Regions from separate parts of the Streptomyces sp. NPDC048639 genome, predicted to be linked through region 3. Evidence: riboswitches for the same ligand, from Rfam matches in the RefSeq annotation. Region 3 holds a riboswitch; each other region holds the start of a gene.
The links. A riboswitch is a leader RNA that binds a small molecule or an ion and turns the genes downstream of it on or off. The one in region 3 is predicted to bind cobalamin.
Positions count from the first base shown of each region.

Region 1: it holds a riboswitch for cobalamin, as region 3 does, so the genes downstream of both, cobN (cobaltochelatase subunit CobN) here and ACGFNH_RS10500 (ribonucleoside-diphosphate reductase subunit alpha) in region 3, are expected to answer to the same signal.
Region 2: it holds a riboswitch for cobalamin, as region 3 does, so the genes downstream of both, ACGFNH_RS00290 (cobalamin biosynthesis protein) here and ACGFNH_RS10500 (ribonucleoside-diphosphate reductase subunit alpha) in region 3, are expected to answer to the same signal.

Region 1 is NZ_JBICVP010000013.1:89,756-93,022, forward strand. It holds gene cobN (cobaltochelatase subunit CobN) at 1-1,727, opposite strand, end outside; cobalamin riboswitch at 1,761-1,912, opposite strand; gene cobG (precorrin-3B synthase) at 1,968-3,260, shown strand.
Region 2 is NZ_JBICVP010000001.1:54,558-57,824, forward strand. It holds gene ACGFNH_RS00280 (anion permease) at 1-1,032, shown strand, start outside; gene ACGFNH_RS00285 (hypothetical protein) at 1,086-1,325, shown strand; cobalamin riboswitch at 1,535-1,667, shown strand; gene ACGFNH_RS00290 (cobalamin biosynthesis protein) at 1,810-2,895, shown strand; gene ACGFNH_RS00295 (cobyric acid synthase) at 2,892-3,267, shown strand, end outside.
Region 3 is NZ_JBICVP010000003.1:497,862-501,128, reverse strand. It holds gene ACGFNH_RS10500 (ribonucleoside-diphosphate reductase subunit alpha) at 1-1,686, opposite strand, end outside; cobalamin riboswitch at 1,830-1,960, opposite strand; gene ACGFNH_RS10495 (GNAT family N-acetyltransferase) at 2,244-2,774, opposite strand; partial or broken gene ACGFNH_RS10490 (DMT family transporter) at 2,881-3,267, opposite strand, start outside.

The DNA of each region.
Region 1 (3,267 bases), on a different contig from region 3:
ACGAGGGTGGCGTGGACGCGGCGCTTGGCCTGCGTGCCCTCGCCCGGGTCATTGACCAGGAACGGGTAGATGAGCGGGATGTCGCCGAGGGCGGCGTCGGGGGCGCAGGCGGAGGACAGGCCGGCGTTCTTGCCCGGCAGCCACTCCAGATTGCCGTGCTTTCCGAGATGGATCATGGCGTCGGCGCCGAAACCGCCGTCGCCCGCGGCGGCCGCGATCCAGCGGTAGGCCGCCAAGTAGTGGTGGGAGGGCGGCAGATCGGGGTCGTGGTAGATGGCGATGGGGTTCTCGCCGAAGCCGCGGGGCGGCTGGATGAGGATGAGCAGATTCTTGCGGCGCAGCGCGGCGAGGACGATGTCGCCCTCCGGATTGCGGCTGCGGTCGACGAACATCTCGCCGGGCGCGGGCCCCCAGTGCTCCTCGACGGACTCCCGCAGTTCGGCGGGGAGCGTGGCGAACCAGCGCCGGTAGTCCGCGGCCGGGATACGGACCGGGTTCCGGGCGAGCTGTTCCTCGGTGAGCCAGTCCTGGTCGTGGCCGCCGGCCTCGATGAGCGCGCGGATCAGCTCGTCGCCGTCGCCGGACTCCAGGCCGGGGACGGGCTCGTCGCCGAAGTCGAAGCCCTCGGTCCGCAGCCGGCGCAGCAGCGCGACGGCGCTGGCGGGGGTGTCGAGCCCGACCGCGTTGCCGATGCGGGAGTGCTTGGTCGGGTACGCGGAGAGGACCAGGGCCAGTCGCTTGTCGGCGGCGGGGATGTGGCGCAGCCGGGCATGACGGACGGCGATCCCGGCGACACGGGCGGCCCGTTCGGGATCCGCGATGTACGCGGGGAGACCGTCCTGGTCGATCTCCTTGAAGGAGAACGGCACGGTGATGAGCCGGCCGTCGAACTCCGGTACGGCGATCTGGCTGGCGGCGTCGAGCGGTGAGACACCTTCGTCGTTGTCCTCCCAGTCGCCGCGCGAGCCGGTCAGGCACAGCGCCTGCAGGATGGGGACGTCCAGGCCGGTCAGCGCCCCGGCGTCCCAGCTCTCGTCGTCACCGCCCGCCGACGCCTCGGCGGGCCGGGTGCCGCCGGCCGCCAGGACGGTGGTGACGATGGCGTCCGCGCCGCGGAGCGCGTCGATGAGGTCGGGTTCGGGGGCGCGGAGGGAAGCCACGTACAGGGGCAGCGGCCGGCCGCCGGCGTCCTCGATCGCACCGCAGAGGGTGTCGACGAAGGCGGTGTTGCCGCTCATGTGGTGGGCGCGGTAGTAGAGCACCGCGATGCACGGGCCCTCGGCGTCGGCACGCGCGGTGCGCTCCAGCGGGCCCCAGGTCGGCGCGGGTGCGGGCGGCTCGAAGCCGTGCCCGGTGAGCAGCACGGTGTCGGAGAGGAACCGGGCGAGCTGGTCGAGGTTGGCCGGGCCGCCGTGGGCCAGGTACGCGTGGGCCTCCGCGGCGATCCCCACCGGGACGGTGGAGGCCTCCATCAACTGGGCGTCGGGGGCCTGTTCGCCGGTGAGGACGACCACCGGGCGGCCGCTGCCGCGCAGTTGGTCCAGGCCTTCCTGCCAGGCGCGGACGCCGCCGAGGAGACGTACGACCACCAGGTCGACGCCGTCCAGCAGAGCGGGGAGCTCGTCGAGGCCGAGTCGCGAGGGATTGGCGTAGCGGTAGGGCACGGGCCCGTTCGCCGCACGGGCGCTGAGCAGGTCGGTGTCGGACGTCGACAGGAGCAGGATCATGCGGCGTCTGGCCTTCCTCGGGGTGTCCGCGCCCCGGGCGGTGTCTGACGGCGGGAGTTCCTGGCTCATCCGGCTGTCACCGGATTCACAGTGGCGGGACCGCGCCGGATTCTCACCGGGCTTCCTCCCCTGTCGCCGTCGATGGCGATGGCAGGCCGGCCGGCCCGCCGGGATCATAGTAAGGGCGGGCCGGTGGATGCGGGGCATACGGCCGATGTGCCGATGGGTATGCTCGCCGCCATGCCCTCCCCCTCCGCACCGCTCCCACCTGCGCGGAACCGTGACGACGCGTGCCCCGGTGCGCTCCGTCTCCACTCCGCGGACGATGGGGCGCTGGCGCGGGTGCGCATACCCGCGGGGGTGTTGGACGTCGATCAGGCGGGTGTTCTCGCCGACGTCGCCGAGCGGCTCGGTGACGGTGAGCTGCACCTGACCTCGCGCGGCAATGTGCAGATGCGCGGGCTCGGCGACGGCTGCGGGAGCGAACTCGCGGAACTCCTCGACGCCGCGGGACTTCTGCCCTCGCGCCGGCACGAGCGGGTGCGCAACATCGTGGCCTCACCCCTGTCGGGCCTCGACCGTACGGGCCGGCGCGATGTGCAGCCCTGGGCCCGGGGGCTGGACGGCCTGGTGTGCGTGAGCGGGACCGCCGCCGACCTGTCCGGAAGGTTCCTCTTCGCCGTCGACGACGGCCGCGGCGACGTCGCGGGGCTCGGCGCCGATGTGACGATCGTCGCAGAGGCGGAAGGACCGTACGCCGCCGTGCACATGGGAGGCTCACCGGCGGTCCGCGTGCCGGGCGATGACGCGCCGCGTGCCGCCCTCGCCGCGGCCGAGACCTTCGTCACCTCGGTGCGGGAGCGCGGCATCCGCGCCTGGCGGATCCGCGAACTGCCCGACGGCGGCGAGGCGTTGGCCCGCGATCTGCTCCGGTCTCTCGTGACGGAGGGCGTGGCCGCCGCCCCGGCCGGTGCGGTCCTGCCCCACGGCTCCGAAGGGCCCGAGCCCGGCTTGATCGAGGGACCCGACGGCGCCCGAGCGGTGTCGGTCCTGGCCCCGCTCGGCAGACTCACGGTCGCACAGTGGCGGCTGCTGGCGGCCGTCGCCGGCCATGACGGCCGCGGTGAACTGCGCCTCACCCCTTGGCGGGGAGTGGTCGTGCCCGGGCTTCCCCGTGCGTCGGCACCCCGCCGCCTCGATGACCTCCGGGCCGCAGGTCTGGTCACCGACCCCGGGTCGCCCTGGCTCGGGGTCGGTGCGTGCACGGGGCGGCCCGGATGCGCCAAGTCCCTGGCGGACGTACGGGCCGACGCCGAGGCGGCCCTGCTGCCCGCACCCGGCGGACTCCCCGTGTACTGGTCCGGCTGCGAACGCCGCTGCGGCCACCCCCGCGGGGAGTGGGTGGACGTCCTGGCGACCGGCGACGGCTACGACATCTCCTTCGGCGGCCTACGGCAACACCCGGCCGTCACCCACCCTTCCGACCTCGCCTCCGCGGTAGCGGCGGCGCGGACCACACCACCCAGGCAGTGACGAGAGA
Region 2 (3,267 bases), on a different contig from region 3:
GGTCTGGTGGGTGCCATCGTCTGGAATCTGCTGACCTGGCTCGCCGGACTCCCGTCCAGTTCCTCGCACGCTCTGTTCGGCGGCATCATCGGCGCGACCGTGGCCTCGGTCGGCTTCGACGCCGTCCACGGCGACGAGGTCGTCATGAAGGTCCTCATCCCGGCCGTCGCCGCTCCGATCGTGGCCGGTGTCGCCACGCTGCTGGCGACCCGCCTGACCTACCGGGCCGCCCGCAAGGCCGACCCCGACGCCACCGCCAAGGGCTACCGCGCCGGCCAGATCGCCTCGGCCGCGCTCGTCTCCCTGGCCCACGGCACGAACGACGCGCAGAAGACCATGGGTGTGATGACCCTGGCGCTGATCACCGGTGGGGTGATCGCCCCGGACGCCGACCCGCCGATGTGGGTCATCGTCTCGGCCGGACTCGCCATCGCGCTCGGCACGTACCTGGGCGGCTGGCGGATCATCCGCACCATGGGCAAGGGCCTGACGGACATTCAGCCGCCGCAGGGCTTCGCCGCCCAGACCGGCGCCGCGGTCACCATCCTCGCCTCCTCCCACCTCGGCTTCGCCCTCTCCACCACCCAGGTCTGCTCCGGTGCGGTCATGGGTTCCGGCCTCGGCCGCAAGGGCGGCGTGGTGCGCTGGTCCACGGCCGGCCGGATGTTCGTCGCCTGGGGCCTGACGCTCCCGGCCGCGGGCCTGGTCGGCGCGGCGGCGGCGCTGCTCGCCGAGCGCGGCCCCATCGGGATCACCGCCGTGGCCGTCCTGGCGCTGCTCGCCTGCGGGGCGATCTGGGTCGCCTCCCGGCGCCGGCCGGTCGACCACACCAATGTCAACGACGCCGAGATCCCGGAGGAGCCGGTCGGCGTCATCACCGCCGCCATGCGGTCCGTCGCCCCGCCCCCGCTGGGCGGTTCCGGCTCGGGTTCCGGCTCGGGCACGGCGGACCAGTCGGAGAAGTCCGGGACGGGCGAGGGCGGCAAGGTCGCCGAGCCCCGGTCGTCCAGCGGCTCCAAGGTTTCGGTCTGAGCGCCGGCCCGGTCCGGCACGCGAGTCGACAGCAGTAAGAAGGAAGCATCCGCATGGAAATCGACTGGGCAGCACTCGGCCAGGTCTTCGGCGTCAGCCTGCTGGTCACCGTCGGCATCGTGGGCGTGTTCACGCTCGGCATCGTCGGCAGTTCCCGGAGGACGGAGACGCAGCCGGACGGCACGGTCGCGGCGACCGGTTCTCCGAGCCCGCAGGCGCGCATCGGCGCGTACCTCTGCTACGCGCTGTGCGCGGCCGCGGTCGCCTACGGCCTGTATCTGATCGTCGCCTGACGGCACATCCGCCCTGGGAGGCGGTACACCGGTCACCCCTCGCGGCCCGGGAACGGCACAGCCGTTCCCGGGCCGCGCTCGTACGGCGGTCCTTGTGTGCTGCGCTGTGTTCGTACGACCTGCCCCTGCGGCAGTCATCTCGCAGGTCACGAGCAAGTTGACGGCTGTTCGCGGGCCGTGGTGGACTGCCGGGGCCAAACGGCGGCAGGAGAGGAAGCCGGTGCGAATCCGGCGCGGTCCCGCCACTGTCACCGGGGAGCGCTCCCCCACCCCAGAAGTCACGGCCCGCAGCGGCGGGTTGGAAGGCCCGGGGGAAGCGCCGATCCGGGAGCCAGGAGACTCTCACCGCCGGTCACGTCGAGCCAGGGCGCGGACCCTGAGTGAGGACATGTCGCCATGCCCGGCCGCCGTCGTACGCCCAGAGCCCCCGTGCCGCCTTTCCGCCGCGCCCGTTCCCTCCGAGGCATGACGGCGTCCTGATCCGATGCGTGCCGAACACGCCTCCTTCGTGTACGGCGCCGCACTGGGCTTCGCCGCCGACCTGGTCGCGGGCGACCCCCGGCGCGCCCATCCCGTAGCCGCCTTCGGGCGTGCCGCGTCCGCCGCCGAGCGCCGCCTGTGGCACGACCACCGCGGATACGGCGCCCTGTACGCGGTGGTGTGCGCGGGCGGTGCCGCGGCCGCCGCGGCCGGGCTCTCGCATGCCGTGCGCCGCTCCCCCGCCGCGGCCGTCGCCCTGACCGCCGCGGCGACCTGGTCGGTGCTGGGCGGCACTTCGCTCCGCCGTGAAGCGAGGGCCGTCGGCGGCGCCCTGGCGGCGGGCGACGTGGACCTGGCGCGCGAGCGCCTGCCGCATCTGTGCGGCCGTGACCCGCAGGGCCTGGACGAGCGGCAGATCGCGCGGGCCGTCGTGGAGTCGGTCGCCGAGAACACCTCGGACGCGGTCGTGGGCGCCCTGGTGTGGGGTGCCGCGGTGGGCGTGCCCGGCCTCGTGGGCTTCCGTGCGGTCAACACCCTTGATGCGATGGTCGGTCACAGGTCGCCCCGCCATGTCCGGTTCGGCTGGGCGGCGGCCCGCCTCGACGACGTCGTGGGCTTCCCCGGCTCGCGGCTCACCGCGGCGCTCGCGGTCCTGGCGGGGCCGGACCCGCGCGGCGCCTGGCGCGTGCTGCGCCGGGACGCCCGCAGTCACCCGAGCCCCAACGCGGGCCCGGTGGAAGCGGCGTTCGCCGGAGCCCTGGGCGTACGGCTCGGCGGAACCCTGGCGTACGGCGGGCGCGTGGAGCACCGGCCCGTGCTGGGCGAGGGCAACCGCCCCGTGGAGGTGGCGGACATCGAGCGGGCCGTACGGCTCTCCCGGCGCGTGAACGCCCTCGCGCTCGTGGCGTGCGCGGGCGCGCGCCTGGTGTGGGGAGCGCTGTGCGCGCGGCAGGACCGGTCGGGGCGTACGGCGGGTCCTGCACGTACGACGTTGCAGCGCGGCCGGCGGACGGGCCGGCCCGGGCTGACGGCAGGCGCCGGACGGCTGGGCGCAGGGATCCGGGGAAACACCGGGAAGGGGTCGGCATGACGCGGGCACGGGGCGGGGGCCTGCTGGTCGCCGGGACGACATCGGACGCGGGCAAGAGCGTCGTCACGGCGGGCATCTGCCGGTGGCTGGCACGCAAGGGGGTCTCCGTCGCCCCCTTCAAGGCGCAGAACATGTCGCTGAACTCCTTTGTGACACGCCAGGGGGCGGAGATCGGGCGCGCCCAGGCGATGCAGGCCGCGGCCGCCCGCGTCGAGCCGACGGCCCTCATGAACCCCGTCCTGCTCAAGCCCGGCAGCGACCGCAGCAGCCAAGTCGTCCTGCTCGGCAGGCCGGTGGGCGAGATGAGCGCCAGCCGCTACCACGGGGGGCGCCAGGAGGAACTGCTCGGGACGGTCGTGGCGTGCCTGGAGG
Region 3 (3,267 bases):
CTCGGCGATCCGGGTGGAGAGCGCGGCGGCCTCGGGGGAGTCGAAGGCCAGTCCCAGCCGGAAGAGGACGTCCTGAAGGCCCATCACGCCCAGACCGACCGGCCGCCAGCGCCGGTTGGACGCCGCGGCCTGGGAGGTCGGGTAGAAGTTGATGTCCACGACCCGGTCGAGGAAGGTCACGGCGGTACGGACGGTGGCGTCCAGCCGCTCCCAGTCCATCACGCCGTCATCGCCCAGGTGGGCGGCGAGGTTGACCGAGCCCAGGTTGCAGACGGCCGTCTCCCCGTCGTCGGTGACCTCCAGGATCTCGGTGCAGAGGTTGGAGGAGTGGACGACGCGGCCGGGCTCGGCGGTCTGGTTGGCCGTGCGGTTGGCGGCGTCCTTGAACGTCATCCAGCCGTTCCCGGTCTGGGCGAGGGTGCGCATCATCCGGGAGTAGATCTGGCGGGCCGGGACCTGCTTGGCGTAGCGGCCCTCGGACTCTGCCTTGCGGTAGGCGGCGTCGAACTCCTCGCCCCACAGGTCGACCAGGTCCGGCACCTCGGAGGGGGAGAACAGCGACCACGGCTCGTCCGCCTCGACGCGGCGCATGAACTCGTCGGGGATCCAGTGCGCCAGGTTGAGGTTGTGGGTGCGGCGGGCCTCCTCGCCGGTGTTGTCGCGCAGTTCGAGGAACTCCTCGATATCCGCGTGCCAGGTCTCCAGGTAGACACAGGCCGCGCCCTTGCGCCGGCCGCCCTGGTTGACCGCGGCCACGGAAGCGTCGAGGGTGCGCAGGAACGGCACGATGCCGTTGGAATGCCCGTTGGTGCCGCGGATCAGCGAACCCCGGGACCGGATACGGCTGTACGGGAGCCCGATGCCGCCCGCGTGCTTCGAGAGCCGGGCGACCTGGTGGTAGCGGTCGTAGATCGAGTCCAGCTCGTCCAGCGGGGAGTCCAGCAGATAGCAGGAGGACATCTGCGGGTGGCGGGTGCCGGAGTTGAAGAGCGTGGGGGAGCTGGGGAGGTAGTCCAGCCGGCTCATCAGGCCGTACAGCGCGGCCACCTCGCCGATTGCGCGCTCGGTGCCGTCCTCCGCCAGCCCGCAGGCCACGCGCAGCATGAAGTGCTGCGGGGTCTCGATGACCTGACGGGTGATGGGGTGGCGCAGCAGATAGCGGCTGTGCAGGGTGCGCAGGCCGAAGTAGCCGAACCGGTCGTCGGCCCCGCCGACGAGCGCGGCATCGACGAGGGCGTCGAGACGGGCGGCGTGGGCGCGGACGAACTCCGCGGTCCCGTCGGCGATCAGGCCCTCGCGGTGGCCGGTGGCGACCGAGGTGGAGAAGGAGACGGCGCCTTGGCCCGCGGCCTCGTCGGCGATGGCCCGGGTGAGCAGGCGCGCCGCGAGCCGGGAGTACTCGGGGTCCTCGGAGATGAGACCGGCCGCCGCCTCGGTGGCCAACTCCCGCAACTCGGCCTCGTCCGAACCCGCGTGACGGCCCCGGAGGGCGGCGGCGGCGACCCGGCCGGCATCGGCCGCGGGCAGGTCGGCGGTGAGGTCGGTCAGGGTGCGCAGCAGCGCGGCGCCGGGGGCGTCGGCGCCGTCCACGGACGTACCCCGGTCCACGGGCGCGGTGGTCTCCGCGACGGTGGCGGACTCCGGTACGTACTCGCGTGACGCAGGGTCTGCGGGCGCGACGGTCACGTGGTTCTCCCTCGCTCGGCTGGGGCCGCGAGGGACGGTGTGCCCGCGGGCGCGCACGGAACCCACCCCCCGTCAGGGCGCAGCACAGCGCGTCGTCCCGCAGGCCCAACCCACGAGGCCCGGACGTGTCATGGCCCGGTTCGGTCGAGCCGGGCGTCGCCGGCAGGTTTTCGGACTCGGACGGGCGCACATGCGCATATCCAGACCGTTGCGGGACAGTTCCGGATTCCCACCGGATTCCCCTGCTGCGGCAACGGGGACGAGCATACATCTAGTGGTGCCGTGCGCATGCACCCCCACATGTTGTGTCGTGCGCTCAAAGGATCGCGGTGGTGGGCGGGTTGAGCAGGGGCCCGTGGAGCCCGGGATCCGGGCGTGGAGCGGCTTCGGGCCGCCTCCGGGCGGGCGCGCCGCACCGGCTGGATCCGGCCCCCTGAGAGGCGTACGGGAGGGGCGGTGAGACTTCTCACTCCGGGGCGGCTCCGCAACTCGTCGCCGCGCCGCACCACTTCGCGGCCCGCGATGCGCACCGCCCGGTCGCGGCGCGCCCCCTGGGCTCAGCTCGGTGCCGACCCGCTCTGCGGCCCCAGCTCCGAGGTGAAGACCCACAGCGGGCCGAGGTCCGGTAGGGGCGACCAGTCCCGCTCCGGCGCACGTACGAACCCCAGCCGCTCGTACAGCCGGTGGGCGGTCCGCATCCGCTCGTGACTGGAGAGCACCATCCGGTCCAGGCCCTGCTCCCGCGCGAGGCCGATGCAGGCCCGTACGAGCTTCTCGGCGGCTCCGCGGCGGCGTGCCGACGGCGCGACGGCGAGCATGCGGAACTCGCCCTCGCCGGGGCGGGCCACGTTCGCGTACCGGCTGCCGGGGGCCACGAAGGCCACCCCGCCGAGCAGTTCACCGCTCCCGCTGTCCACCGCGACCAGCACCCGGGTGTGCTCGGCCCGGCTCCCGACGTCCCGCAGATGCTCCAGGTACGGATCGTCGTCCCCGAAGTCGAGCAGTCCGTCCGCGAGATAGGCCCGGGCCGTGATCTCCCCGAGGGGCGCGTACTCCTCCGGGTGGGCGGCACGGATCCTGACGTCCATGTACGCCAGTCTGCAGCAGTTCTCCGTCCTCCGTCACCGGAGTATCGGCGCGGGCGGAGGGGGCCGCGGGCGGCCGTACGGACCTGGGCGCGTGCACCACGGCCACCGCCACCGCGCTGACGGCCATGCCCGCCGCCGCGACCGGGCCCAGCGTCTCCCCGAACATCGCGAAGCCCCACAGCATCGTCGTGGGCGGGGTGAGGTAGAGCAGGCTGGAGACCCGAGTGACGCTGCCGCGCCGCAGCACCAGCCAGTAGAAGCCGTATCCGCCCAGCGTCGACAGCACGACGACCCACGCGATCGCCGTCCAGAAGCCGGAGGTCGCGGGTGGGGAGGTGGCGCCCGTACCGAGCGCGATACCGGTGAACAGCACGGCGCTGGTCGCGACCTGCAACGGCAGCGCGTCCGCGAGCGGCAGCGAGCTGCCCGCCCGGCGTTCCACCACCGTCGCCGCGACCAGGCCCAGCATCCCGGCGAAGGGGAGCGCGTAGGC